4 regions of the Neobacillus sp. FW104-15D2 genome follow, and region 1 is predicted to be linked to each of the others. Evidence: riboswitches for the same ligand, from Rfam matches in the RefSeq annotation. Region 1 holds a riboswitch; each other region holds the start of a gene.
The links. Region 1 has a riboswitch for S-adenosylmethionine ahead of metK (methionine adenosyltransferase). Riboswitches for the same ligand answer to the same signal wherever they lie in the genome.

Region 1 (7,520 bases):
TGCAAAGGCATTTGCTACATTCGCAAAGTCGATATTTTGAATAAGGTTTAGATCTGCTTTTGGATCAATACCATGCTGTTTTAGCACAAACTCACCAACCATTTGCGGCATGCCGCCTTTCCGCTGGCCAAGGAAAGTGGTTCCCTTTAATTGATCCCAGGAAAAATTGTCAACTTTCTTTCTGGAAACTAGGAAGGTGCCATCTGTTTGTGTCAGCTGTGCAAAGTTAATCACAGGATCCTTAGAACCTTGGGCATATACATAAATTGAGGTCTCAGAACCTACCAGGGCTATATCAGTCCCGCCGGAGAGCAAGGCGGTCATCGTTTTGTCACCGCCCCATGTGGTGGTTAACTTTACATCAAGGCCCTCATTCTTGAAAAAACCTTTCTCAAGAGCAACGTACTCTGGTGCATAAAATATGGAACGAGTAACTTCTGCAACTCTTACCTTTTCAAGCTTCATTACTTCTTTCTTACTATCGCTGCATGCTGCCAAAGTGAAAATAAGAATACTAATCATTAAAAGGGAAAAACTGAATTTTAGCCATTTCTTCATGCTTTGTACCTCCTTTATACAGATAAATCTGGGCTCCATTTTTTGCCTAGAATATCGTATGAAATAGATAAAAATGTGTGAATGCCTATGCACATTAAGTTTTATAAAAAACACCACCAGGGAGGCGGTTATTTGGATAAGAAGAATGGGTCCATAATAGAAAGCTATCGTTTTCCTTCTCCTAACCCTCAAATTAATCTTAGGATTATTACATACTATTCCAACGGCCTTAAGGTAAAAGGAATGCTCGCTGAACCAAAAGGGGGAAGCAGGGAGGGCTTTCTTTATCTAAGAGGAGGAATTAAAGGTGTAGGAAAGGTAAGGCCATCCCGTATTGCTCAATTCGCTTCTGAAGGATTTACCGTTTTTGCTCCCTTTTATCGAGGAAACCAGGGCGGAGAAGGCAACGAGGACTTTGCAGGTGATGACAGGGAAGATGCCTTCTCTTCTTTCATATTGCTGAAAGATTGGCCAGGAATAGAAAGCATTCATATCTTTGGATTTTCCCGGGGAGGCGTTATGGCCTTGATGACAGGGATTGCGTTTCCAGAGGCATCTTCCGTTGTAACCTGGGGAGGGGTCAGTGATATGGAACTCACCTATTTTGAAAGGGAAGATTTACGAAGAATGATGAAGAGGGTCATCGGCGGGACGCCAGTAAAATATCCTGAACGTTATAAAAACCGCACACCCCTTTATGAACTGGACAGGCTTGAACCTCCGGTTTTGATTATCCACGGTGCAAAAGACTTGAATGTTTCGGCCGAACATTCTTACAGGCTGGAAAAGAGGCTTAAGGAATTAGAAAAAAGGGTTGAAAGCTGGTACTTTGAGGAGTTTACGCATTACTTTCCGCCTGCTGTGAATAGAAAAGTTGTTCGTGACCTTACATTGTGGATGAAATCGCAAGCACAAAAATGCTAAAATAAAATTAACCTACACTTACCGGCAAACGAGTAATTATAAAGCGGGGAGCGATTATAAATGGGAATGCCTTTTGAAATGAATACGATGATTGTAACAAAGGGAAGGGAGAAAAGACTCGAAGAAAACCTATTCTCTCTTGAAAAAGAAGGCTATAGGCTTTACCCAATTAATATTCCGATTGAAGTTAAAAAGACGATTGAAAGTGATACAAGCGGTACGGGGATTATCCAAAGGGTTGAATGGCAGGGAAATACCACAGTTGTTACCTATCAATTGGTATCATTAAACTCAACGAATTAAGCAGGAGCTATTTTTCCTGCTTTTTTCTTTGTTTTAAGCTAAAAGTAATTTAACGTTTTCAAAGTTATTTTAATAATCCAGATACATGGCTAATTCTCCCTTCCAATTCTCTCTAAGATAAGTCAACAACGAATCGTATAGCTCTTGTAATGAATGTATAAAGGTGACCTGCTGTTTGAAAAGGAGCGGCAGATGGAGAATTTCCGCCTTAAAGCAGTCCGATCTTCTCATTTTTCATTAATTGAAGTAAGGGACATAAACAAAAACACCCCATCCGATTTTTTTCCGAATGGGGTGTTTTCGTTTTGATTATATTGCCGGACCGCCTTTTTCAGCGATTTCCTCCGCAACGTTGGAGAACTTTTTAAAGTTTTCACGGAATTTTTCAGCCAATTCCTTTGCTTTTAATTCATAAGAGTTCTTATCAGACCATGTTTTTTGAGGCTGCAGGACCTCATCTGGCACACCTGCAACATGTAATGGAACATGGAGACCGAAGATATCATCCTTCACTGTTTCAACATTATTAAGCTCACCTTCAAGGGCGGCTTGAACCATTGCTCTGGTGTAAGATAGCTTCATCCTGCTGCCAGTTCCATATTCTCCGCCAGTCCAGCCAGTATTGACCAAAAATACATTAGAATTATGCTCCAGAATTTTCTCGCCCAGCATTTCAGCATACTTGGTTGCAGGCAGCGGTAGGAATGGAGCACCGAAGCAGGTTGAAAAGGTTGCCTGCGGTGAAGTAATTCCGCGCTCAGTTCCAGCAAGCTTAGAAGTATAGCCACTCAGGAAATGGTACATCGCTTGTTCCTTTGTTAATTTTGCAATTGGAGGAAGCACTCCAAATGCATCTGCCGTTAAAAATACTATAGTATTAGGATGGCCTGCTATGCTTGGATCAACAATGTTATCAATTGCTTGAATAGGATAGGCTGCACGTGTATTTTCTGTATGAGTTCCGTCATCATAATCCGCTGCCCGGGATTCGCTGTTTACAACTACATTTTCAAGAACAGCACCAAAACGGATGGCATCAAAAATTTGAGGCTCTTTTTCACGTGTAAGATTGATACATTTTGCATAGCATCCGCCTTCAATATTGAACACTCCGTTAGGGGACCAGCCATGCTCATCATCCCCGATCAGGCGGCGGTTGGGATCTGCAGAAAGGGTGGTTTTTCCTGTACCCGAAAGCCCGAAGAACAGGGCTACATCACCTTCAATGCCAACGTTGGAGGAACAGTGCATAGAAAGAATATTGTTTTCTGGCAAAAGATAATTCATAACCGAAAATATGGACTTTTTCATTTCGCCCGCATATTCTGTTCCGCCAATCAAAACCGTTTTCTTTTCAAAAGAAATAATAATGAAGGTTTCAGAGCTCGTGCCGTCTACGGCAGGGTCAGCCTTGAAGTTAGGGGCTGAAATAACAGTAAACTCTGGGTGGTGTTCAAGCAAATCCTCTTCATTTGGACGGATAAATAACTGATGAACAAACAGATTATGCCAAGCATACTCATTTATAACCTGAATAGGGAGCTGAGATTTCTTATCTGCACCAGCAAAGCCTTTGAATACGAATACCTCATCCTTTTCTTTTAAAAAAGTAAGAACTTTATTATATAATTTAGAAAAGGTTTCCTCCGAAATAGCCTGGTTCGATTCCCAGTCAATTTTATCTTTTACTGAGGCTTCCTCTACAATATATTTATCTTTCGGAGAACGTCCGGTGTACTTACCGGTAGAAACACAGACAGCGCCTGTGGAAGTCAGCAGTCCTTCATTTCTGTTTAATACTTTTTCAACAAGTTGTGGTACAGATAACTGGATTTGAATATGATTTTCGGCCAGCAATTGAGCTAATTGATAGGGAATGTGAACAGAATTCATACAATGAATACCTTCCTTTACCGGTTTTATGGACTAAATGAATTTTAAAAGGGTAAATACATCTTGGTCCTATTTTTATAATTTTTAAATATCTCCCAAATAGTATAACACATTTACTCAATTAATCTATACTAATATCAAAACATTAAGCAAATTTATATGAATTATGATTATTTTACTATATTCTTTCCCGGCAAAGAAATATCCAAATAAACGAAAAGTTTGTTAAAATATTCACAAGTTGGACTGCAAAAAAAGGAGGGGCCTTTTTTATGAAAATGATTCCTTTATATGATGCAAAATGTTCCTTATGCCAGGAAACTAAAAAATGGTTCGAAAAGCTTGACTGGCTCAATAAAGTACAATGGACATCCCTGCAGGAATATGAAAAGCAAGGCGGAGAAAAACAATTCAAAGGTGCTGACCTCAGAAAGGAAATGCATTTACTGCTGCCATCAGGAAGGGTTTTAAAGGGGTTTTATGCATTCAGAAAATTACTTATCCATTTTCCGCTTACTTTTTTACCTGGTATCATTCTTTACGTCCCCTTTATGGATAAAGTAGGTGCCCCGGCTTATCGGTGGACGGCCAAAAATCGCTATAAATTCTTTGGGAAAAAGTGTAAGGATGGCAGCTGTTCAATCTGATTTTTAGGCTTAGAAAAATCAAGAGAAAAATATTGACACTCTGCGACATCAACGTTATGATTGTTCATTGAACGGATACTCTCTTATCCCGAGCTGGTGGAGGGACAGGCCCTATGAAACCCAGCAACCTGCTATACAAGATGAAAGCCTTCATTTGGCTTTTTTACATAGCGAAGGTGCTAATCTGACGCAAGGCTTTGACCTTGAACGATAAGAGTGAAAGGCGCGGAACATTCTGCTTTTAAACCTTTCCTCAAACTAGGAAGGTTTTTTATTTTGCCTTTTATCAAAACAGATTCTCATAAAAATCCTTTGTTTATTTCATACTACTAAGGGAATGAGTACCGTATCACTGTCAGAGGTTCAAGAAGTATTCCTGTAACCTTAATAAACCTCGATATATCCCATTTATAGGAGGAATTCAGTTGTCAGCAAAACGTCGTTTGTTCACTTCTGAATCAGTAACTGAAGGTCATCCAGATAAAATCTGTGACCAAATTTCTGATTCTATTTTAGATGCTATTTTAGCAAAGGATGCAAACGCAAGGGTAGCTGCGGAAACTTCCGTAACTACAGGTCTTGTGCTTGTGGCAGGAGAAATTACTACTTCCACTTATGTAGACATTCCTAAAATTGTGCGCGAAACCATTAAGAACATAGGTTATAATCGTGCCAAATACGGCTTTGACTCCGAAACATGTGCAGTGTTAACTTCCATTGATGAGCAGTCTGCCGACATCGCAATGGGTGTTGACCAGGCGCTGGAAGCTCGTGAAGGCAAAATGTCCGACGAAGAAATCGAAGCAATCGGCGCTGGTGACCAGGGCTTAATGTTCGGTTTTGCATGTAACGAAACAAAAGAATTAATGCCGCTGCCAATTTCATTGGCACACAAATTGGCACGACGCCTGACAGAAGTGCGTAAAGAAGAAATCCTTCCTTACCTTCGTCCTGATGGCAAAACACAGGTGACTGTAGAGTATGATGAAAACGATAAGCCTGTCAGAATTGACACAATCGTTATTTCTACGCAGCACCACCCTGAAATCGCGCTTGAACAAATCCAGCGCAATCTAAAGGAACATGTTATTAATCCTGTTGTTCCGAGTGAACTGATTGACGAAAACACAAAATACTTTATTAACCCAACTGGCCGTTTCGTAATCGGCGGACCACAGGGTGATGCAGGTCTTACAGGCCGTAAGATTATCGTTGATACTTACGGTGGTTATGCTCGTCATGGAGGCGGTGCATTTTCTGGTAAGGATCCTACAAAAGTTGACCGTTCAGCAGCTTATGCAGCCCGTTATGTTGCGAAAAACATCGTAGCAGCTGGTCTTGCTGACAAGGTAGAAGTGCAGCTTGCATATGCTATTGGTGTTGCAAGACCTGTTTCCATCTCAGTTGATACCTTCGGAACCGGTACTGTAAGTGAAGAGGTATTAGTTGAACTGGTTGAGAAAAACTTTGACCTTCGTCCAGCAGGAATTATCAACATGCTAGACCTACGCCGCCCAATCTATAAGCAGACAGCTGCTTATGGGCATTTTGGACGCAGCGACGTTGATCTTCCATGGGAGCGCACTGACAAGGCAGATGCTTTAAAACAGCAATCTGAGGGAAGATAATTTAAGCTATTGAAAAAACAGGGAGTTACATTAAAATGTAACTCCCGTTTTTATTTAACTAATCATCAGAACTTATATTCATAAATTCTGAAGCATGGACAAGAATGCTTCGTCAGCTTGCGTCGCCCAGGTAAAAAGCTTTGCTTTTGAGAGGTGCGGTTTTGAGTACGTTAAGAAAAATAGGGTTTCCCCAAAAAAGACTTCCCGAATGCCAAGTTTTTCTAAACTGACATATAGTAGAAAGGGATTTAATGTTTCTTTATAATGTGAAAAAGTATTATCACGGTGAAGAAAATTTTTCCTTTTATGTTCAGAGTGCAATTTTTCTTTTATTAATGGTAGTATTAGATAGTGCAATTTCTAGAAGCATAGAAATTGAATTAGTTTAGAAATGGAGTAGGTGACGTACATAATGTGTGGCTTCATTGGTTGTGTACACGACAAAGCCCAAGTTTATCGTGACGAACAGAAACAGCAATTTAAAAATATGAATGATATAATTACGCACCGGGGACCGGATGATGATGGATTTTACTATGATGAACATATCCAGTTCGGCTTTAGGCGTTTAAGTATTATCGACATCGAAAGCGGACATCAGCCGCTAACATATGAAAACGAACGCTATTGGATTATTTTTAATGGTGAGGTTTACAACTATGTAGAACTTCGTGAAGAACTTCTCAAGGAAGGACTAACCTTTGCCACCAATTCTGATACAGAAGTTATTATTGCCCTGTATAGCCATTTGAAAGAAAAAGCGGTTGAAAAACTACGCGGGATGTTCTCGTTTGTCATCTGGGATAAACAAGAACAAAGCTTATATGGCGCAAGAGATCCGTTTGGTATAAAACCATTCTTTTACTTTGAAGATGGCGAACGTTCATTTTTCGCTTCAGAGAAAAAGAGCATTTTGCTTGCTCTTGAAAACGATGTTTTGAATTATGACTCTCTTCAGCATTACTTAACGTATCAATTTGTACCAGAGCCTGAAACAATGTCTGCAGGCATTCACAAATTGGAGCCGGGGCATTATTTTACTAAGAAAATTGGCTCGCCAATGGACATCAAACGCTATTGGAAAGCTCAGTTTAGCCCAGTGCAAAAATCAGAGCCTGATTTTATAAAAGAAATCAAAGATGTTTTATTCGATTCTGTAAAAATGCATATGCGAAGCGATGTTCCTGTTGGTTCTTTCCTTTCCGGAGGTATTGACTCATCTATCATTGCTTCAATCGCTAAAGAATTCCATCCATCTATCAAAACCTTCTCTGTTGGTTTTGAACACAATGGTTTCAGTGAAATTGATGTAGCGAAAGAAACAGCGGATAAACTTGGTGTTGAAAACATCAGTTATGTTATTACTCCGCAGGAATATATGAATGAAATTCCTAAAATCATGTGGCATATGGACGATCCACTTGCAGACCCTGCATGTGTGCCACTTTATTTTGTTGCACGGGAAGCTCGCAAACATGTTACGGTTGTTTTGTCTGGTGAGGGCGCAGATGAGTTGTTTGGCGGCTATAATATTTACCGTGAACCGCAATCTCTTGAGGTATTTAAT
Region 2 (7,520 bases), on a different contig from region 1:
TTTAATATCTAATTCGATTCCTTCAAACCAGTGCTTTAAATATAATTCGCCATTCCGTAAATAGTCTCCATCGTTAACAGTAATATATGGAAATCCGCCGTTAACCCTCATATTAACAAGACGGTCACGGACCTCTTCCCATTGTTTATCAATAATTTTGTATTCACGGCCCTGTTTTTGGAAGAGATACATATCCTCGCGCATAACCAGGTCTTTGGTTAGATAATTCCTTAAAAAAGAGATATCTGATTCGATTTCCCTTACTTCAAACATTTTCTCTCTTCCGGAACCCGGCTTGACTCCCCTGCGTTTCATTTCTTCCGTCGGATTATCATATCTTTCCTCAATATCCTCAAACATTTTAATGCCAAGGTAATATGGATTAATTCCTGTTTTGGATGGCTGAACTACTCCCGCGTTGAGCTTGGCGAACTCAATAGACTCACCACTAGTTAAATCCAGCTCGCGAAGTATGCGCTGATGCCAATAGGAAGCCCAGCCTTCGTTCATGATTTTAGTTTCAAGCTGCGGCCAGAAATAAAGCATTTCCTCTCTCATCATGGTCAGGATATCTCTTTGCCATTCAGTCAATTCCTTGCTGTAGGTTTCAATAAATAAGAGCAAATCTTTTTCGGGTTTAGGCGGGAATACTTTTCTATTGTTTACTTCCTTTTTTGGGACTTCCTTTTGACCTAACTTCCATAGATCATCATACGGAGTTACTCTTGGCTGATCCTCTTCTTCCTCGTCCTCCATTGACCAGGAAAGCTTTGGCCGCATTAAAGAAGGATCAATATGTTCATCAATGGCAAGAACAGCATTAAGGAAGGTTTCTACTTCCTTTTTTCCATAACGGATTTCATATTGGCTTATTCTATCGGCAGTAGCCGCCATACTTTCGACCATGTCTCTTTTCGTGTTTTGGAAACGAACATTGTTTTTAAAAAAATCACAGTGAGCGAGAACATGCGCAACAATCAATTTATTCTGGATCAAGCTGTTGGAATCAAGCAGGAATGCATAGCATGGATTAGAGTTTATGACCAATTCATATATTTTGCTCAATCCAAGGTCATATTGGAGCTTCATCTTGTAAAATTGTTTTCCAAAACTCCAATGTGAAAATCGGGTTGGCATTCCATAAGCACCAAAGGTATATATGATGTCAGCAGGACAAATCTCATATCTCATCGGAAAAAAATCCAAACCAAAGCCAGTCGCTACTTCAGTAATCTCTTCTATGGAATATTCCAAGGCCTTTCGTTCTTCTGCATTCACGAGCTGTTCCCCCTTTCACTTCTTACCACAATGTATGAAGAAAAAGGGGGAATGATGAAACGAGATATAAAATTAAGTCCATTTTAGCAGTGGAAAAACCTGGGCTCTCTATTAGCCAGCAGCAGGTTCCACCTTTAGATTTAACAGCTTCTTATTAGTTAAATTGTGCTCAATCCTAATAATGACATATCCCATTTTTCCTTTTTCTTTTATTTGAAAACGGAAGGAATCTGTAACATTTGTTTCTGCACCCTTTACCCTGCCTAAATATTCATATTCTCTAACCTCTGCTTCCGGATAATCCGCTCTGACTACCGCAATAGCAATTCGTCCGTACTTCTCATAATCAGGGTTTTGCGCTGCTGTACCCTGAGGATTAAGATTCATAACTAAAAAAACAGCTGCAAAAAACATCCATATATTTTTTCTTATCATTGTAATACCTCCAAATTTATTTTTTCCAAGTCAATTTATAAGCCTCATTTGCTAGAAGCATTCCAACCAATCGATTTCTTTTCCATTCTTCGGGAAATACGGATAATGGCGGGTGGCTTTCCCCTACTAAGTAGCTGATTTCAATCGTAAAAGCTGGCCTGCGATACTCTGTTATAAACCAATCCGTAAAGCCCCCTCCAACCGCCTCTCTAACTGGCTTGCTTAACTTATATCCAGTCATCTTCGTAATTTTTTTTGCTATTGCCCTGTCCCGTTTTATATTAGGGCCGTTGTGATAATTCCAGAAAATTTCTCTTCCAGCAGTATGGTACGCTCCTGCAATTTTCGGATTAATTTCTTTTACAAATTTAACAAGATAAATTACTTCATGCGCTTCCAACGGGGCTTTACCTTTATAAAATTGGTATGACGGTGTTGGAGTAGTTCTATCAAGCTTATTCCACCCAGCGGGATATTGTCTGTTTAAATCGACCCCTATGCCGTTTGCTTTCCATCTTGTAAAGTCAGTCGATCCATTATTCATTTTTATTATCTTATCCTTATCCCAGAAAGGAAATTCGCGATACCCTTTCTGCTGGATGGTGACTCCATCGGGGTTCAGCATCGGAACAAACCATATAGAAACTTCATTAAGTAAGTCGGATGGAAAGGAGCCAATGGGTTTTCCTTTGGCATAGGCCTCAGTATAGGTCTTAAGCATTTTTGTCAGTAGCATGCTTGTCATCCACTCCCTCCCATGATGGGATCCGACAAGCAGAATATTTTTTTCCCCTTTTCCAAGCTTGACTGCCCAAATCTTTCTTCCCGAATGAGCTGTCCCGATCACTCGAAAGGTTAATTCTTTTTTATATTTAAAACGCAGTTCCATTAAATCACGAACCTGCGACTGATATGAATAGGGACGATACAATTCGGCAGCCCCCGCATCTTCCGGATTGTAAGGTAAAAACAGACATAGTAAACACAATAAAATTTTAGGCATCTGTTTTTATCATCCCTCTCAAATTTGAAGAACATCCACAAAATTTATACAGGTTAAATTTGCTAAACCCTTTGAACAGGGATGTCCAAGATTTTCTGTGAAAGTTCTCAGGAAAAACTCACAAAATAATATCAACTCCTTATAAGGAGGAAAGTCTAAATGAATAAGATGGATTATGATCGGGCGCTATACTATACGCACCGTTCCCAATGGGATAACTTATTAATTCTGATGGTAAGAACATCAGACCAATTTTTATCTAAAAAAATTGAGCAATTTCTACACGCTTATAATTTTGAACATGACTATTCAGTAATAGAAAAAACATTATTTTCCCTGTTACGTTACATTGACCATGCCAACGAATCATTGGAAAATGATCCGCAGGATGAACCGATGTATAGTCTTTCCTGAAGCGAAAAGTAAATGCATGAAGTTAAAAAATTTTTTAAAAACCGGGCTGAAGAATTCCACCAAAAAAACACGGTGTCCCTAGTGGGATGCCGTGTTTTTAAGAATGCACCATTTCGTATTAGCGTTTCGATTTAAGTGTGCCCCCTTCGTCCTTTGAAATTAGAAGGAACGACGGTTATTGTAATTTTGAGCCAAACGAAAGAATATCAGCAGCCAATATGGAGTGGAAACAGCGATCTTAATATAAAATCACCATTATTTCCCCTCCTTCATCATACTGTGGAGTTTTACAAAAAGCTTCAATTCCTCCATCATCAAACTCGCCAGTCCATCTGCCTCGGGAAGAAGTTCTTCCCTTTCATAATCAAAGCAATCAGGGTCAACAATAAGCTGTCTTGGAATGACATTTGCATAAAGCCCTCTGGCAACAATCCTCATATTATTAAGAGCATTAATGCCGCCTTTACCGCCGCCGGCTGCCGCTAACAAGGCAACTGGCTTTTGAAAGAATTGCTGGCTCCCGAGAAAATCGAGTGCATTTTTGAGCGCCCCACTCATTCCATTGTGGTATTCAGGTGTGGCAAGTATAATTCCATCCGCCTTGCTTACCTTTTCCTCAAGCCACTTATATTCAGCAAGTTCAAATTGTTCTTTTTCCCCATTAAAAATGGGCAGCTGCAGCAGGCTAAGATCAATTAGGTCAACCCCAAATTTCTTTTGAATATGCCGGCAGGCAATTCCAGTCCGTCCGTTTTTGCGCGCACTTCCATTTATAATAACTAAATTCATGATAAGCTCTCCTTTGTCCCAGGCTTTTTGCAGCCAGTTACTATTGTTACTTTCAGTATAGAGAGAATCATGAACTTGCAACTCGTCGGTCAGATTGATTTTTGCCTCCGAAATTAGTCGTAAATAAAAAGAAATATCTACAACTTTAGTCTGATGTTCTAGCTATTCTGCATTTTTCATTCCTAAACGACCCTATTTCGTACAGCGTAAAGTGCTGCCTGAGTACGATCGGCCAGATCAAGCTTTGCCAAAATATTAGATACATGCGTCTTTACTGTCTTTTCAGTTATAAACAAAGATAAGGCAATCTCTTTATTGCTTTTTCCTTTGGCAATTTCCTTCAGCACATCCATTTCTCTCTTAGTCAGTTCATCCAGAGGGGTTTTTTCCGGTTTATTTCTATTGTTAAAGTGTGTAAGGAGGTGAGTAGTTGCTTTTGGATGGAGTTGGTTTTCTCCATCCATCAGCTGTTTAATTGCCCGGACTAGTTCATCCGGTTCAATATCCTTAAGCTGGTAGCCTGAAGCTCCTGCTTCGATGGCTGGAATAACATGATCTTGATCAGAAAAGCTTGTCAGCATCATAATCTTAATTAAAGGGTTATGAGCTTTGATTTGCCGTGTCGCCTCTATACCATTCATAACTGGCATATCCAAATCCATTAATATGATATCTGGTGTCATTTGAGCAGCTAGCTCCACTGCTTCCTGCCCATTTTTGGCTTCACCAATTATTTCAATCCCCTGCTGAGTTTTAAGAAAAAAAACCAGGCCTCTTCTAACCACATGATGATCATCAGCAATTAAAATCCGAATTCCCATATAAAAATATCCCCTTTAAACCGGAATGACAATCTTGATTTCTGTTCCTTTATCCAGTTCACTCTTTAATATAAAACGCCCATTAAGTGCTTCTGCCCTGTTTTTCATATTTTTCAGTCCCAACGATGGAAGTTCTTTTATTCCATCATATAAAAATCCACAGCCTTCGTCCCGGATTTCAAGAAATGCTTCTTTTTCTTTTATCGTAAATTTCAGCCTTGCCTCATTCTGCCCGGAATGCTTTTTACAGTTAGCTAATGCCTCTTGGCCAATTCTCCAGAGCACTTCCTCTACCTGGCCTGGAAGAGAGATAACGCCTTTTACTTTGATGTCCATTTTGAGCCCAAGCATTTCTCCGTAGCTTTTTAGTGCACTGACCAATCCGCATTCCAATCCTCTTGGACGCAATTGCCAAATTAATGCCCTCATTTCATTAAGAGCTTCCTGTGCAAGATCCTGGATGTAAGCAAAGGTTTCTTTTACTTCTTGATCTTCAGACCTTTCTATTCCTCCTCTTGCTGTCAGAGTAAGTGAAAATAGCAGCTGATTAACTGAATCATGAAGATCCCTTGCGAGCCTGTTTCTTTCCGCGGTCAGGGCGAGCTCCTGTTCTTTCTGTGTTAAGTTTATTCGTTTAATGGCCGTTCCTATTTGAAAGGCAACGGATTCAAGCATGGTTAGCTCGTCTATCTCAAAATGTCTTTTTTGCGGGGAACCAACATTAAGGATTCCGAATTTTTCATCCCCCGCTTTTAAAGGGACAGTTGCGTGATGTGTTAGTCCGTTTGTCTCTCCCCAGTTTAAATCAATCGCATCTTCGAGTCGTTTGCATTCAATTATATTGGTAGCCTTATCCAATCTTCCATTGAGATACCGATTAATACACCAGCATTCACCTGAACACATCGGCTCGCACCTATTAAATGATAAGGCATTAGGCAAGTTTTCATTTGCCGCCATTTCATAATGCCCGTCACTGTTAATTAAAAATATCCAGCCTGTCTTTAATCCAGTTACATTTAACAGTTTTTTTAAAACCTGCGTAAGTACCTGCTTTAGGTCTGTGCCATTATTTAATAGCTCGGCTATCTCTTTTAATATCTTTAATTCCGAATACCGATTGTCCTCCCCCACTTCATTTTCCTCCCCGTTTCTTCACTCTTTTTCATCATTATACCTTTTTCAGGAAGCAGAATCTTTAGAATAAAGACTGAGAATGACTCCGTCAAAGGTCGGAAATTTGTAAAAACAATTGACACATTCCTTAAATTGTAGTAAATTTTATAAATAATTTAAATATTTGTTTCTTATCAAGAGAGGTTGAGGGAACGGCCCTATGACACCTCAGCAACCATCAATGGCTTTGCCATTGAAAAGGTGCTAATTCCAGCAAGTTAGGATTGTAACTTGGGAGATAAGAAGAATGGCTGCTTAATCTGCACTTAAAAGTCTTCTTCTTATAGAAGGCTTTTTTATTTTTCTTCTCCTCCCCTCAATGAAATCCCGCTTTCATGCAATATAGCTTTCCAACATTAAAGGAGTGAAAAAAATGTATAAAATTGAAACAAAACTTGCACAAATCGGTAATAGAAGTGAATCTTCCACAGGAACTGTTAACCCTCCTGTCTATTTTTCGACAGCCTACCGCCATGATGGAATTGGGCAATCCTCCGGGTTTGATTATGTCCGCACCGGAAATCCAACAAGACAGCTGCTAGAAAAAACAATTGCAGACCTTGAGTGCGGAGATCAGGGATTTGCCTGCAGTTCTGGGATGGCAGCTATTTTTACAGTTTTATCACTATTCCAGTCTGGTGATGAATGGCTTGTAAGTGAAGATCTATATGGCGGTACATATCGTCTGCTTGAACAGGGCTATAAAAAATGGGGATTAAAATCCCAGTATGTAAATACCTGTTGTCCTGAGGAGATTGAGAAAAAGATTACCCCGCAAACAAAAGCAATCTTTCTTGAAACTCCAACTAATCCTCTCATGCAGCAATCAGACATTTCTGCTGTTTCAAAAATTGCTAAGGAGCACGGCATCCTGCTAATTGTTGATAATACTTTTTATACTCCAATTTTACAGCAGCCGATAAATCTTGGTGCTGATATTGTTATACATAGTGCAACCAAATACCTTGGCGGACACAATGATGTGCTTGCCGGTTTGATTGTAGGTAAGGGCCAGGAACTATGTGAAGCTCTGGCTCTCTACCATAATGGAGCAGGAGCGGTACTAAGTCCATTTGACTCCTGGCTGTTAATGAGGGGAATGAAAACCCTGTCGCTGAGAATGAAACAACATGAGAAAAATGCTAAGGAAGTAGTTGAATTTCTAAGCAATCATGATGGTATTACAGATGTGCTTTATCCCGGGAGAGGAGGCATGGTTTCCTTTAGGGTAAAGGACGAGTCATGGGTTAATCCTTTCCTTCAAGGGCTTTCCCTCATTACCTTTGCTGAAAGTCTGGGAGGAACTGAAAGTTTAATAACCTATCCGGCAACACAGACACATGCTGACATACCAGAGGAAATTAGAATACAGTCGGGTGTTTGCAATAGGCTATTGCGTTTTTCTGTTGGTATTGAAGACCATGAAGATTTAATTAATGATCTTGAGCAGGCATTTGCCAGAGTGGAAAAGGAAGTGGCCGTGCGATGACAGGTGAAAATTATTCATTTGAAACAAAGCTTCTTCATAACCGGCAAAAAATAGATTCATCAACAGGTGCGGTCAGCACTCCGATTCATCATGCTTCAACCTTCCACCAATTTGA
Region 3 (7,520 bases), on a different contig from region 1:
GCAGCGCCTGTTACTGAAATACAGGTTGATCCTGCCGAAGCTAATGGCAGCGATGGCTGGTACAATTCGGATGTTTCCTTCAGTCTATCAGCAACAGATAATCAATCAGGAGTTCAATCTACTCAATATCGCATAAATGGCGGTGATTGGACGGATTATACTTCACCTGTTGAATTAACCTCTGACGGTACTAACAATATTGAATACCGCAGTACAGATGTAGAAGAGAATGCAGAAGCTGTTAAGTCTTATGAAGTGAAAATTGATAAAACAGCCCCTGTTACTGTACAAAAGTTGAATCCTGAAGCACCAACTGGAAATAATGGCTGGTATAACTCAAATGTAACTTTCAGCCTCAATGCTTCGGATGAAACATCTGATATTCAAACTACATTGTATAGTATTAATGGACAAGGTTGGCAGGAGTACAAAAATCCAATTGAACTGAGAACAGATGGCGAATATACAATTGAGTATAAGAGCTATGATAATGCAGGTAATATCGAAAACAGCAACTCCTTTGTAGTTAAAATTGATAAAACTGCTCCTACCCTGAAAGTGTCTGTAGATAAGCCAGTTCTTCAGGTGCCTAACCACAAGTTGATTGATATTAAGGCATCGCTGGTTTCAGATGATAATCTTTCAGGTGTCGACTCTGTTGTCCTTGAATCTATTAAGGTCAATGAAGCTTCTGCAGATCCTTCTGATATTCAAGGTGCAGACTACGGCAAAAATGATGTGAACTTCAGCCTGCGTTCTGAGCGTAATGGTACAGGAAATGGTCGAGTTTATACGATCACTTATCTTGTTACTGACAAAGCTGGAAATACGTATAAAGCCTCAGCAACAGTTACTGTTCCAAGAGGTTTAGGCAATTAAGTAAAAAAAGGAAGTGCTCCCAGATTCAGGGGGGCACTTTTTTTGAGTTATAATACTTATGAGGGTAATTTCATTTTTTACTGGAATAAAGAAATATACTGCTTTTTCTATTACTGGGGAAGAGGACTGTGAATCTAGCACACTATTTTTTCAAGTACTTCCAAATAAGCCCACTATCAAAGCTAACCACCTACGCCCTAGCTAATTGCTAGCATTTTCCTATCCAAAAGTTACACCATTATTTTTCTATTTTCTCGATTCCATTTATTTGTTAAAGTTATAAAAATGATGAATAATATATATCTAATAAAAAGTTTAGGGGGAAGAAATGAAAATTCGTGTTTCTGCAGTTCAATACCATTTGCATACTATTAAATCCTTTGAAGATTTCGCTCGTCAAAGCGAGCATTATATAAAAACCGCGCAGGAATTTGGCGCTGAATTTGTTTTATTTCCTGAGCTCTTTACTACTCAGCTTTTATCAATTGGAAACGGGCATGGCGAAAGCCTAACAATAAATGACCTACCTTCCTATACAGAGCAATACCGTACCTTATTTTCCAACTTTGCTAAAGAGACAGGAATGCATATTATTGGAGGAACCCATGTGGTTGAGAGAGCAGGGAAGCTGTACAATACGGCTCATCTATTTTATCCGGATGGGAGGATTGCTGAACAGGCCAAACTTCATATTACTCCAACAGAAGTACATGAATGGAATATGGAAACTGGCGACTCTTTTCAGATTTTCGATACTGAAAAAGGAAAAATTGCGATCCTTACTTGCTATGATATTGAGTTTCCTGAAATTGTTCGCATGGCAAAAGCAAAAGGAGCAGATATTATCTTCTGTCCATCCTGTACTGATGACCGTCATGGCTTCCACCGTGTACGCTACACAAGCCATGCCCGTGCAGTAGAAAACCAGGTTTACGTTGTTGTAACAGGTACAGTAGGACAGCTTCCAACAGTTGACTTTATGCGTGCCAACTTCGGACAGGCTGCTATTATTACACCAAACGATATCCCCTTTCCACCAAAGGGAATCTTAGTGGAAGGTGAAATGAACGACGATATGATTGTAACGGCTGATTTAGATCTTGAACTTCTATATCAAGTCCGGGAACGGGGATCCGTTACAACATGGCGTGACCGCCGAACAGATTTATATACCGACTGGAAATAAAAATAACCCTGATGTCTGCTTGTGGAAAGAGAGTGCCTCGTGACAGGCAAAAGGCGGCCTGTACCTGCGTTGATTCTTCAAAAAAGCTTTCCTTTGTGGAGTGGAAATCAGCAGGAAAGTTTAAAAGAACTTTAATTTAAAAAATTTTAAAATTATTGACAATAATTTCTTACTGACTTAATATTCTTTTATAAGACTAACGAAACTTAATAGTACTCTTATCCAGAGAGGCGGAGGGACTAGGCCCTATGAAGCCCGGCAACCTTCAGGAATTATTCCTGAAAAGGTGCTAATTCCTGCAGGCATTCGCCTGACAGATAAGAGGAGGACAATACCCTCTTCTTACGCGAAGGGGGTTTTTTCATTTTCCCCTGCAATTTTTAAAAATGAAAATTTCAAAAAGGATGTGGGAAGATGAGCGTTTTAAAAATAGCCTTGCTTGGTTTTGGTACTGTGGGTGAAGGAGTTTACAGAAGCATTCAGTCACACGGAGAACGCCTTGAAAAAGTATTAGGAAAAAAAGTAGAAATTGTGGCTATTCTGGTTAGAAATAAACAAAAGCAAAGAAGAATTTCAGGAAATATCTTAGTTACGGATAATTTTGAAGAAATTATAAACCTCCCGCATATTGATTATATAATCGAGGCAATTGTCGGAAAAGAGCCCGCCTTTACTTACCTGAAGCGAGCGGTTGAAAAGGGAAGTAATATCATTACGGCAAATAAAGAAATGTTTGCTTATCATGGCGAGGAATTATCTCTTCTTGCAGCTGATAAGGGTGTTTCTTTAGGTTATGAGGCGACTGTCGGGGGTGGAATACCTATTATCCAGACTCTCCGTCAATTATTAAAAGTAAATAATATAAAACAAATAAAAGGTATTTTAAATGGTACATCCAATTTCATTCTTACTGAAATGCGCGAAAAAAGGGAGCCGTTTGCCAGCGTGTTAAAAACAGCGCAGGAAAAAGGCTATGCTGAAGCAGATCCCGGAAATGATGTAGAAGGAACAGATGCTTTTTATAAATTAATGGTATTAAGTAAGCTAGCTTTTGGAATCCAGCCAGAATGGAAGGATGTCCATGTGGAAGGAATAACCTCCATTACTCGTGAATGGATTGAGGAAGCTGACCGGCTTCATTTGAAATTTAAACATATTGCTTCTATTGAATGGAAGGATGGTAAAGTCATTGCATCAGTACAGCCTGTTTTAGTGGGAAAAAGCAGCCCGTTTTATGATGTAGAAGGTGTAGAAAATGCAGTAAACATAGAAGCGGACCTTGTTGGCAGCCTCACCTTAAGAGGTCCTGGTGCAGGGATGTTCCCTACGGCAAGCGCAGTAATTGAAGACCTGGCCCAATCACGACATCAAACCGATAGAGAAGCGGGAATTCCTATAAGAGACTCTTCGGCACAGGACAACCAAAAGGAAGCCAATTATTGGCTACTAGATGGGGTGAAAAAGAAGGTTGTAGATCCATCTATCGAATGGCTTAAGCAACACCCGAATAACAAATGGATTATTAAATCCAGCGTAAAAGGCTTAAATCAAATTTTGGATCAAAACCCGGGAACAGAAGCTTTTCCTGTATTAGCGGGAATCGTTGAAAAAGAATCAAGTGATTTATTTACAGCTTCTTTATAAAAAATAGCACGCGACTGCGTGCTATTTTTTTGTCATTTTTTTAGGATTTTTTAGGGCTTTCAAGTCGATTGACAGAGCTAGCTCTGTCAGCATTTTTTGATAGGAATAAACCGATTCACAAATAACATATTCTTCATCTCCGTGCCAATTCGCACCACTTGGACCAAACTCAATAGCAGGAATCCCGTGTTTTGCAAAAAACACCGTATCAGCTGTCCCGTGCTGTCCAAAATAAACGGCGGGAGTATTACTGAACTTTTCAACAATAGGGCCAAGCAGCTCAATAACAGGATGATTAGAAGGAGTATTTATTGGCTCAGCAAACATATTTACAAAAACCCTTCCTTCTGTGACACTTTCAATCTGGGCTAGGATTTCTTCTTTTGTTTGAGAAGGGAGGAAACGAATATCGAAACTCATCATACATTCTTCTGGCACCTTATTGTAGGCATCCCCAGCCTGAATCTTAGCCAAATTGATGGAAGGGCACTTGTAATAGGCGGTACTTTCTTGTGCGAAGGAAAGGTTTAGAATTTGTTCATATATGTGATATGCCTTTTCAATTGCATTGATTCCTTCCCAAGGCCGGCTTCCATGTGCTGATTTTCCTTTGACCTCTATATCCAGGCGTAATACTCCCTTAGCCTGGTGGGCAATCCCCAGCTGGGTAGGCTCAGAACATATGACAAAATCGCCTAGATAATCGTTTTCAGCCAGATATCCAGAGCAGTTCATACCGCCAATTTCCTCATCGGATACAATTTGAAGCTGAATTTTAAAGTTTAAATTCTTATCTTTTAATTCTCTCATTGCGCACATCATCGCCGCTACCCCAGCCTTCATATCAGCGGAGCCTCGACCAAAAAGTTTGCCATCCATTTCAACGGGTATAAATTGGTTAGGCTTACCGGTTACAACGTCTACATGTCCGTTGAAAATAAGAGTCTGATCTCCTTTTCCAATTTCAGAAACCAGCATTTTATAACCGTTGTTTTCGATTTTTTGAACAGGAAGCTGCTGGCCTTCGAGCCACACTCCACAAAAATCAACAGCTTTATTTGCACCTTCTTTTGTAGAGCTGTCGATGGATATTAGATCTTTTAATAAATCAATGACCATCGTTCTTAAAACCTCCAGTTTAATAGTTAGAACTATAGTTTTATACCCTATTATAGCGTGATTATCCTGCAAAATGGTGAAGATAAGCCTTTTTTTTATGTTATCCACAGTTTTATCCACACTATCCACCGTTGTTAATTCAGCACTCTACATATTTACCCACATTATCCACAGGTTTTCTTTTAGTTATCCACATTTTGTTATTAACATTCTCCGATTAAATTAAACGCTGATATAATTGGCTTTTTAATAGATATCCACAATATCAACATTATCCACAACTAAGCAAAAAGTACTATTTAATTAATGCCACTATTAGTACTGTGTTCACAGTCTTTTCAAATTTCCAATATTAATATGTTAACAAACTGTGAAAGCCCTTGTTTCTAGGGATCGATCGGCGTATATTGAAAATCAAGAAGGGTAGTAAAAAGGTTTCTTGGAGAAGGCCGGGGAAAAGATCGGTAATTTTCATGCAGAGGAATTTTGAAAAACCTTTTTACGAAAGTGGCTAAGTTTTCTGCCACATTACCTCTAGAACAATTAAGTCTTTGTAACGATTTAAACGGATTCTGAGCAGTAATTGCACAACCTCTCTTCAGAATTCGATTGAATAACTTTCTTTACCCCCTTATAAAATATTTAAAGAAGCAGGGATTCCTGCTTCTCTTTTTTTACTTATTGTTTGCGTACCCGCTGGTTAGCTGCATTTGCACGCGCTTGTGCTTCCATATCAGCCTGGTCTGCAAGTTCTCTTGAAAACTCTACATCTCTGCCGTCAGACTTCATGTCTTTAGGGACTTGAGGAAGCTTTGATTTACTTCTGGAATTGTTATTCATTATATAACCCCTTTCGAGTTTTATTTCTCAAAAGCAAAAGGTAAGGAAGCAATGTTCCGTACCTTATTTTTTGCCAATATCAAGCCAGGGATAAGTGGAAATTTCTGAGATAAGTAATATCCACAAAAGGTCAAATTTTAGTGTTTAGACCTTTTTTCTTCGAAGCCACCTGCACGGTCTGCCATTTTAAAGGCTCTTTGGTAAGTAACCTCCTGCATGCTGGTTAAGGTGAACTTGGATTTTTCTTTTTTCCTTTTTTCCATTTTGAATCCTTCCCTTCAGCTTAGTTTCAACCTTACAATTTTTGCCCAAGAGAGAGGGATTGATACAAAATGTTTATGAAAAAATATTCTTTAAAGCAGAGGAAAGCTCAGTAAACTCGAAATGAAAACCTGCATCCAGCAGTTTTTCAGGTAGAACTCTTTGCCCTTCTAGGACCAGTAAACTCATTTCTCCCAATAAGACTTTCAGGGCAAACGAAGGTGCAGGCAGCCAGTGCGGCCGATGCAGTACATTGCCCACCGTTTTCCCAAACTCATTCATCGTAACGGGGTTGGGGGCTGTAAAATTAACTGGGCCAGATAGCTGTTCATTATTAATGATAAATAAAATTCCTCTTATGACATCCTTAATATGAATCCAGGACATCCATTGTTTGCCCGATCCAATTTTCCCGCCAGCAAGAAATTTATAGGGGAAAACTATTTTTGGCAAAGCACCTTCTGATTTATCCAGTATAATACCGAAGCGGCAAAATGCAGTTCTTATACCAATGCCTGCTGCCTCATTCGCCTTATGTTCCCATTCTTTAACTGTATAAGCCAGGAAATCGTTACCAGGGTCTTTCTCTTCTTCAGTAAAAGTTTTTTGGGTGGAGGTTCCATAAAAGCCAATCGCACTGGCGTTAATGAAAACGCGGGGCTTTGAATGCAGGTTTTTAATAATTCTAAGAAGCTCTTCTGTTGCATTCAGCCTGCTTTGCAAAATTCTCCTTTTTCTTTCCTCGGACCATCTGCCACTGTTAATGGATTCGCCTGCAAGATTAATGAGTACATCTATTTGTTCGAGTTCTTCCCACGGCCTGGCGTCATCTTCAAGCCAATGAACAAACTGGAGGTTCTTTTTAGGTGAAACTGTTCCTTTTCTTCTGGTTAAAATAAAAACCTTATGTCCATTATCAATCAATTCGTCAGTTAGGGCTTTACCCACAAATCCGGTACCACCCGCAATCGCTATTCTCATAACAGACCTCCCAGCAATAATATAATTTAATTTTACAGGCAAAGTGCTAAAAAAACTTCATACGATGTGCTACATTGAAGATGAGGTGAGCTGGATGGCAGTCATTACAAAGATTACTGCACAACAGAAAAATAAAGACAGATACAATATTTTTATGGATTATGGCAAGGGTGAACAATATGCATTCAGTGTTGATGAAGAGGTCCTGATTAAACACCGTCTCAAAAAAGGGATGGAAATGGATGAGCTTTCATTAATAGAGATCAATTATCAGGATGATATTAGAAAAGCATATAACCTAGCGGTCGGGTACCTGGCAGCTAGGATCCGGTCCGAAAAAGAAATTCGGGATTATTTAAACAAAAAAGATATAGAAGATCCGGTTATTAATGAAGTGCTTCATAAATTAACTGAACAAAAATATATCAATGATCTTGATTTCGCGATAGCCTATGTCAGGACGCAAATGAATACTACTGATAAAGGAGTAAAGGTAATCCAAACAGAGTTGCGGGAAAAAGGCATTAAGAATGGTTTTATTGAAACTTCACTTAATGAATATACTTTAGAGCTTCAAATAGAAAAAGCAGTGAAGCTTTGCGAAAAATAT
Region 4 (7,520 bases), on a different contig from region 1:
TCTAACATTATTGTTTTAACTGATTAAAGTCACTCATGGCCTCTTGGACAAGTGTCACAGCCTGGCTCATTGCTGCTCCGCCGCCAAAGGCTGCCGTTACACCAACTGCTTCAAGGACTTCTTCCTCGGATGCTCCTTCATCTAAACAGCCCTTTACATGATAAATAATACAGTATTCATCCTGGGAATACAGACTTATACCAAGGGCAATTAGCTGTTTTTCTTTTTTAGAAAGTGTTCCTTCTTTAAAGCATTCTTCTGTAAAAGCATTATAGTGTCTTGCCAGCTCAGGCATTTTTTGTGTAAAGGTTCCAAGTCCTGCTTTGTATTCATATAATGCTTCTTCTGTTGAGTTTCTAGGCTCAAAATGTTCCATTTCACACACTCCTACTTTAAGTTTATCAAAATTAGTATGCAAAATTTTAGATAGTACTATTCCCTGAAAAGCGAAAAGCGCTCGTTCTGCGAAGCAGCTGATAAGAGGAGCCATCTTGAATATTGCCTTTCCAAAAGTACTGCCAGCACTTTGCAACGAGCTGAACATTTGCAGCTCCGATTATGCTATAGTGCAGAAAATTCCTCTGACTTATCGCAGGGAGGGCGGGATGGAAACTAGCTGCACCAAGTATCAACCTAAAGGTCATACTTGATGCAAAATACTCAAGGAAGCTTTACAGAGATGAAAACTCGCTGGGCGCTGGAACTAGACAATTTAAACTTTATAATTTCTTAATAAAAAAGCAGGCATGGGATGCCTGCTTTTCAACTTTATTATTCTGATACAGGAACAACTGCCCCTTTGTATTCTTTAAGGATGAAGTCCTGAATTTCTTTTGAGTGAAGAACGTTAACAAGTTCTTTAATTTCTTTTTTGTTTTCATCACCTTTGCGAACTGCAATGATATTCACATAAGGAGAGTTTTTGTCTTCAATAGCAATGGAATCTTTTAAAGGATTTAATCCTGCATCAATAGCGTAGTTAGAGTTGATAAGAACCGCGTCTCCCTCGCCGTTGTTGTAAATTTTAGGAAGAAGTGAAGCTTCATACTTTGTATCAAATTTAAGATCTTTAGGGTTTTCAACCACATCTTTAACAGTTGCAGTAGTTTTATCAATGCCTTCTTTAAGCTTAATTAATCCTTGTGCTTCAAGTAATGAAAGCAAACGGCCATGGTCAGCTACAGAGTTGCTCATGATTAAATGGGCACCTTTTGGCAGATCATCAAGCTTCTTATACTTTTTAGAATAAACACCGATTGGCTCGATATGAATTCCGCCTGCAGAAACAAAATCATAATTGTTTTCTTTGATTTGAGCTTTTAAATAAGGAATGTGCTGGAAGTAGTTCGCGTCAAGTTCTTTTGATTGTAATGCTTTGTTTGGAAGTACATAGTCCTGGAACTTTTTGATTTCTAAATCGATTCCTTTTTTAGCAAGGATTGGTTTAGCTTTTTCAAGAATTACTGCATGGGGCACGTTTGAAGCTCCAACTACTAATTTTTTATTGCCATCTTTACTGCCTTCTTTTTTATCCCCTGAAGTTCCGCATGCGGCAAGAACAAGTGCCAAGGATAATGCTAAAAGAACATTTAACCATTTTTTCATTTTTTCTGTCTCCTTTATCTTTTATCTATTTTTGAAGTGATGATGTCACCTAAAAACTGAATAATAAATACAATTATTAAGATAATGATTGTCGCAATCAGTGTAACATCATTTTGGTTACGCTGATATCCTTCTAGGAAAGCAAGATTCCCCAGGCCACCTGCACCAATAACGCCAGCCATTGCTGTGTATCCAACAAGGGCAATCGCCGTAACTGTGATACCGGATACGAGTGCAGGCATGGATTCCGGAAGTAATACTTTAAAAATAATAGTTGATGTTGATGCACCCATTGATTTAGCTGCTTCAATTACACCTTTATCGATTTCTCTTAAGCCGATCTCTACCATCCTTGCATAGAATGGTGCTGCACCTACGATCAAAGCCGGCAATGCAGCATTTTCCCCAATCATGCTTCCAACTAGAATCGTGGTAAATGGTATTAAAAGGACTATTAATATAATGAAAGGAATGGACCTGAAAATATTCACAAAAGCACTAATTATAGTGTTAACAGCCTTGTTCTCCCAAAGATTATCTTTCCCTGTCAGAAATAATAATAACCCGAGAAGCATTCCGAGAATAAATGTCGCTACTACTGAAATAGCTGTCATGTACAAAGTTTCTGTCGTTGCGGCCCACATGCCCGGCCAATCTATATCCTGAAAATACGGCTTATCCATTTCTGATCACCTCCACTCCCACCTGCTGTGTCCCGATGAATTCAATGGCTTTTGCTATTTCATCCTTTGACCCATCAAGATGAATAAAGAGTGTACCATATGACCCACTTTGTGTTTGTGAAATTTTGCCTTGAAGTATATTAACAGTAACATCAAAGTGGCGGATTAGACTTGTAATAACAGGCTTTTCAGCTGATTCCCCAACAAATGTTAATTGAACAATTTCACCTGAATGGTATTGTTCCAGTAAGTGTTCAACCGTTTCTTTAGTTTCCTCAGGTTCTGTGACCTGTTGAACAAAGCGTTTCGTAATAGGCTGCTGTGGGTTCTTAAACACTTCAAGAACTGAGCCCATTTCAACAATACGGCCGCTCTCCATTACTGCAACTCTATGGCAAATCTTACGAATAACATGCATTTCATGGGTAATAAGAACAATTGTTAACCCGAGTCTTTTATTAATATCCACAAGCAATTCAAGTATAGAATCAGTTGTTTGCGGGTCAAGTGCAGAGGTTGCTTCGTCACAAAGAAGAACCTTAGGGTTATTCGCAAGTGCTCTGGCAATACCAACCCTTTGTTTTTGGCCACCACTAAGCTGTGATGGATAGCTATCCTCACGGCCTTCAAGGCCTACAAGCTTTATGAGTTCATCAACCCTTTTAGCACGTTCCTGCCCTGCGACACCTGCAATTTCCAGCGGGAATGAAATATTTTCACGTACTGTTCTGGACCAAAGAAGGTTGAAGTGCTGAAAAATCATGCTAATTTCCTGTCGGGCTTTGCGCAGTTCGCTGCCTCTGATCTTTGAAACTATCCGGCCGGCAACAGTTACGGAACCTTCCGTTGGAAGCTCTAATCCGTTCAGCATGCGGATTAAAGTACTTTTTCCTGCACCGCTATATCCAATAACGCCAAAAATCTCACCTTCGTTTATTTCCACATTGACATTATCTACTGCGTTAACATTCCCCTGTTTAGAGGAATAAATCTTTCGTACGTTTTTTATCGAAATCAATTGATTCACCTACTTCTCTTCCATGTTTTATGACACTAAAAATAATAATTCATTAAGTATAGGATTCGGCTTAAGCAGCAGAAAAATGCAAAAATGCCTTTCTGCACAGGCAGAAAGGCATGATAAACAAGTCCTTTCTCCCATCTCCCAAAGCAAAGCTTTGTGTGAATTGGCACCATTTCAATAAAAACATTGACGGTTGCCGGGCTTCATAGGGCACATTCCCTCCACCTCTCTTGATAAGAGTAAATCGAATCTATTCAGTTAAGTATTAGGCTAAAAGAATTACGTTTGCTATCGTAACATGGAAAAGAAGGGGTGTCAACGAAAAAACGACAAAATTCTACCTTCCATTAATTTCATGCCTTTAGGATCTTACAGCCCGTGATATAAGACCAGTAGCTGCCTCAATAGCTGTCTCAAGGTCCTCAATTAAGTCGTCAGCATTTTCAATCCCTATTGATAATCGAATGAGATCCTCAGAAACTCCTGAAGCTTTTAATCCCTCTGCATCAAGCTGCTGATGGGTAGTACTGGCCGGATGGATGATCAAGCTCTTAGCATCTCCAACATTGGCAACATGAGCCCAAAGAGTAATTGAGTTAATGAGCTTAGCACCTGCCTCTCGACCTCCTTTTGTTCCAAAGACGACTACAGAACCTGCTCCCTTTGGCAAATATTTTTCAGCAAGCTCTTTATCAGGATGTTTGGAATGTCCTGGGTAGGATACCCACTCCACCGCAGGATGGTTTTCAAGGTAGGCAACTACCTTTTGTGTGTTTGCCACATGCTCTTTCATACGTACATGGAGTGTCTCCAGTCCAAGAGTAAACTGAAAGGCATTTTGCGGACTTAGTGCCGGTCCAAGGTCCCTTAAGAGCTGCACTCTCGCCTTCACAATATAGGCTGCTGCCCCAAGAGCTTCAGCATAAACAATGTCATGGTAGCTTGGATCAGGTTCAGTAAATCCAGGGAATTTTGGTGAGTTCCAGTCGAATTTCCCTCCATCAACAATAACCCCGCCCAGTGTAGTTCCATTCCCCAGCAGCCATTTAGTAGCTGAATGAACCACAATATCGGCTCCATATTCAATTGGTCTGCAAAGATAAGGAGTGGCAAAAGTATTATCTACAATAAGAGGAACTCCTGCTTCGTGGGCAATGCTCGCCACTTTTTCAATATCAAGAACGCGAAGACTAGGGTTGCCGATAGTTTCTGCAAAAACCGCCTTTGTTTTATTGGTTATAGCTTCCCGGAAATTCTCCGGATCCTCAGGATTTACAAACTTGACGTTAATGCCGTACTTTGGCAAAGTTGATGCAAATAAGTTATAAGTTCCGCCATATAAGGTAGAAGCTGAAACAATCTCATCTCCTGCTTGCGCAATATTTAAAATAGCCAGTGTAATAGCGGCCATTCCACTTGCAACCGCCAGTCCTCCTACTCCGCCTTCCAATAAGGCAATCCGTTCTTCAAAAACAGTTACAGTCGGATTATGAATGCGGGTATAAATATATCCAGGCACCTTTAAAGCAAATAAATCTGCTGCATGATCAGTACTTTTAAACTGGTAAGCATTATTTTGGTAAATTGGCACTGCGCGTGCCCCATTCACAGGATCTGGTGATAGTCCTCCGTGAACACTTAATGTTTCAAACCGATAAGCCTTTTTTTCATTACCCATCTTCCATTCTCCTCCCGTTGACATCACATAAAAAACAAAACCCCCGCTTCATAAGAAGAGAGGGCACTCTTCTTATCTTCCAAAGCATAAAAATGCTCTGCTGGATTTAGCACCGTGTTAAATAACCGGTTGCCGGGCATCGCAGGGCCAGTCCCTCCGCCGCTCTTGATAAGAGTATTTATGTAGTTGTCAGTATTTATTGAATAGTTAAATAAATATTATAATATTTAAAAAAACTCGTCAATCTTTATTTTTCCTTTTGGGATACTGCTAGGAAAAAGATAGATTCAAGCCTTAACATGCTTCTAAAGGAAGCATTAACTTTTAGTTTTCCTTTTTTTATTAAATCTCTAAAAGTTGCTTTGCCCGTAAATAGTTCCTGCAGGGATTCCTCACTTCCATATATTACAGTTCCTTCAGAAATATCAGTCTTAGGATTGTTTATCACTATCTTGTCTCCTAAGGACGTAAGCGAAAAACTTTTATTAATATTTTCTACTTGAAAATGGACGGGAGCGGAACTTCTATTCCAATATAAATCTGCTAAATATTTTTTCCCCTCAAGTTCCTCAATAAATTTTTGCAGCGCTTCGATCATTTTGGTCACCCCTGCAAAATTAATTCATCAGATGCTTTCCATTTTCCTTTAATATTTCTTCGACAGTTATTTTATTTTTGGATATAAAAAGACAATGCCGTACAGTCATTCGGCATTGTCAAACATTTCCCGAGAAATATGACATGATTTTCTCTACTTTACACTGCTTTGACGGAAACTGTCTTTTTTCCCGGATGGATCATTCCCCTAAAAACTAGTAAGAAATAGGTTGACCCAATAAGATAAAGAACTGCTGTTATGCAGAAGACATAAGCATATCCCCAGTATGACCCATATTCAGAAACCACTCCCATCGAAACAGGTCCCATCAGCGCCCAGCCAAGGTTAAAAACCATCTGATTGATCGAATTTCCAAGCCCCTTAACCGAATCATCGACCTTTTCCATCATCAGAGAGGATTGGATAGGATTCGCTGCATTCATTAGTGCCTGTCGAAATAGGAAGCCAAGAGCAGCAATCCATAAATGGTGAGCAAAAGCGGTTAGCAGGAGAAAAGGAAGAGACGAAAGCTGAAGAAATACAACCGCTCTTACCTCCCCTACTCTTTTTACAACCTGAGGGCCTATGATCATAGCAAGAGCAGTTGCCGCCTGGCCAAGAGAAATGATTAAGCCTATTGCAGATGTAGGAGCAGAAAAACGGTCGGCAAAATAAAGATTTAAATAAGGAATAACCAGACCCGCTCCAAAGCCAATTAATAATTGGGACACTGCAAAAAGAAAAATCATTTTTAGTCCATTGCTCTTCCAGTTTAGCTTTCTCACAGGTTCAACTGCTTTTCCCTCGGACTTCACTGGCAGCTTCTCCTGGAACTTAGACGCAGGAAAAGCCCCTACGAGAAAAATAAGAGCCCCGATTATTAAGGTTAAGCGGATGCTATTTACATCATTTAAAAATAAGGAGAAACCATCATTTAAAAAGCCTCCCAACAGGTTTCCAATTACGTTTGCACCCGTCATTAACGCGAAATGAAGGCTAAATAAATTAACCCTCTCTTCAGCCTTCGAATTTTCGGCCATCCAGGGAATCCCTGAAACTTGAGAGAAAGCCATAGTGAGGCCGCCCGCAAAAGCAAGGAAAACCAAAGAATCCTGAACAGCCATTACACTTCTTAACAATAGAATAAGGCCCGAAACCACAATACTGTAAAAAATAACTTTTCTTCTGCCAAACCTGTCACTAATTAAACCAGCAGGAACCAGAATAAGTGCTGTTGCAAGTGATGCCATCGAAATGATCTGTCCATTAACTGTTTCAGGCATACCCAGCTTTCTAATATAAAAATTATAAATAACCATAAAAACGCCCATGCCAATTTGAGTTAATATATTTGCCATAAAGCTGAGTTTAATGTTTCGATTATATCCACGGAATTGTGTTGTTAAGCTTTGATAGAAATGCATAAATCATCCGCCCCTTAGAATACTTCGCCTCCCTAAATATAACCCGGTTAGGAACAAAATGTAAATAAAGGAATTTCATTCTTCATAAAAATTTTAAAACCATAGAACAAAAAAGATGAAAGGATCATCACAGTGTAAAGGGGGCCTGTTGATTTCGTTCCTAAGCACTCGCTCTCCGCGATGCGGACAGTCCACCCTAATTTAAAAAGATAGCCAACTGGACATGGGGTGGGCCAGTATTACCTATGAGTTCTTGAATTAGAATGGTAAAATCCATTACAAAAAGAGGGTTCGGAATAAAGATTCCGAACCCTCTTTTGTCGTCACACGGAAACAGATTAAAGTATCAACTGTTATTAATAAATTAATTTTTTAATTTTCTCCACTAGGTATGGTACCGAATGAAAGGCATATATCCTTTCTAGTACCTCGCCATCCTTTATAAACAATAAGGAGGGTACACTTTCTATGGAGAGGCTACGGGCCAGGTCAGGGACATAATTTGCGT

Region 2: another riboswitch for S-adenosylmethionine. It lies ahead of AC3WR0_RS12490 (methionine biosynthesis PLP-dependent protein); the one in region 1 lies ahead of metK (methionine adenosyltransferase).
Region 3: another riboswitch for S-adenosylmethionine. It lies ahead of AC3WR0_RS17540 (homoserine dehydrogenase); the one in region 1 lies ahead of metK (methionine adenosyltransferase).
Region 4: another riboswitch for S-adenosylmethionine. It lies ahead of AC3WR0_RS04260 (methionine ABC transporter ATP-binding protein); the one in region 1 lies ahead of metK (methionine adenosyltransferase).

The regions. Positions count from the first base shown of each region.
Region 1 covers NZ_JBYTCJ010000002.1:312,169-319,688, reverse strand. The annotation lists gene AC3WR0_RS03250 (ABC transporter substrate-binding protein) at 1-558, opposite strand, end outside; gene AC3WR0_RS03245 (alpha/beta hydrolase family protein) at 691-1,482, shown strand; gene AC3WR0_RS03240 (DUF2584 domain-containing protein) at 1,543-1,785, shown strand; gene pckA (phosphoenolpyruvate carboxykinase (ATP)) at 2,095-3,678, opposite strand; gene AC3WR0_RS03230 (thiol-disulfide oxidoreductase DCC family protein) at 3,951-4,325, shown strand; SAM riboswitch class I at 4,406-4,542, shown strand; gene metK (methionine adenosyltransferase) at 4,751-5,953, shown strand; gene asnB (asparagine synthase (glutamine-hydrolyzing)) at 6,366-7,520, shown strand, end outside.
Region 2 covers NZ_JBYTCJ010000013.1:105,294-112,813, forward strand. The annotation lists gene AC3WR0_RS12455 (SpoVR family protein) at 1-1,278, opposite strand, end outside; gene AC3WR0_RS12460 (DUF3889 domain-containing protein) at 1,390-1,713, opposite strand; gene AC3WR0_RS12465 (M14 family zinc carboxypeptidase) at 1,730-2,716, opposite strand; gene AC3WR0_RS12470 (YhdB family protein) at 2,876-3,130, shown strand; gene AC3WR0_RS12475 (NADPH-dependent FMN reductase) at 3,386-3,919, opposite strand; gene AC3WR0_RS12480 (response regulator) at 4,102-4,740, opposite strand; gene AC3WR0_RS12485 (GAF domain-containing sensor histidine kinase) at 4,756-5,874, opposite strand; SAM riboswitch class I at 6,045-6,161, shown strand; gene AC3WR0_RS12490 (methionine biosynthesis PLP-dependent protein) at 6,290-7,405, shown strand; gene metC (cystathionine beta-lyase) at 7,402-7,520, shown strand, end outside.
Region 3 covers NZ_JBYTCJ010000023.1:25,394-32,913, reverse strand. The annotation lists gene AC3WR0_RS17550 (OmpL47-type beta-barrel domain-containing protein) at 1-879, shown strand, start outside; gene AC3WR0_RS17545 (carbon-nitrogen hydrolase family protein) at 1,208-2,065, shown strand; SAM riboswitch class I at 2,281-2,389, shown strand; gene AC3WR0_RS17540 (homoserine dehydrogenase) at 2,480-3,709, shown strand; gene AC3WR0_RS17535 (M20 family metallopeptidase) at 3,731-4,828, opposite strand; gene AC3WR0_RS17530 (YfhD family protein) at 5,507-5,668, opposite strand; gene AC3WR0_RS17525 (YfhE family protein) at 5,806-5,931, opposite strand; gene AC3WR0_RS17520 (TIGR01777 family oxidoreductase) at 6,005-6,910, opposite strand; gene recX (recombination regulator RecX) at 7,005-7,520, shown strand, end outside.
Region 4 covers NZ_JBYTCJ010000003.1:168,517-176,036, forward strand. The annotation lists gene AC3WR0_RS04245 (carboxymuconolactone decarboxylase family protein) at 8-376, opposite strand; gene metQ (methionine ABC transporter substrate-binding lipoprotein MetQ) at 772-1,605, opposite strand; gene AC3WR0_RS04255 (methionine ABC transporter permease) at 1,620-2,288, opposite strand; gene AC3WR0_RS04260 (methionine ABC transporter ATP-binding protein) at 2,281-3,306, opposite strand; SAM riboswitch class I at 3,444-3,552, opposite strand; gene AC3WR0_RS04265 (O-acetylhomoserine aminocarboxypropyltransferase/cysteine synthase family protein) at 3,674-4,990, opposite strand; SAM riboswitch class I at 5,060-5,165, opposite strand; gene AC3WR0_RS04270 (SCP2 sterol-binding domain-containing protein) at 5,238-5,588, opposite strand; gene AC3WR0_RS04275 (MFS transporter) at 5,747-7,012, opposite strand; gene AC3WR0_RS04280 (thioredoxin family protein) at 7,369-7,520, opposite strand, start outside.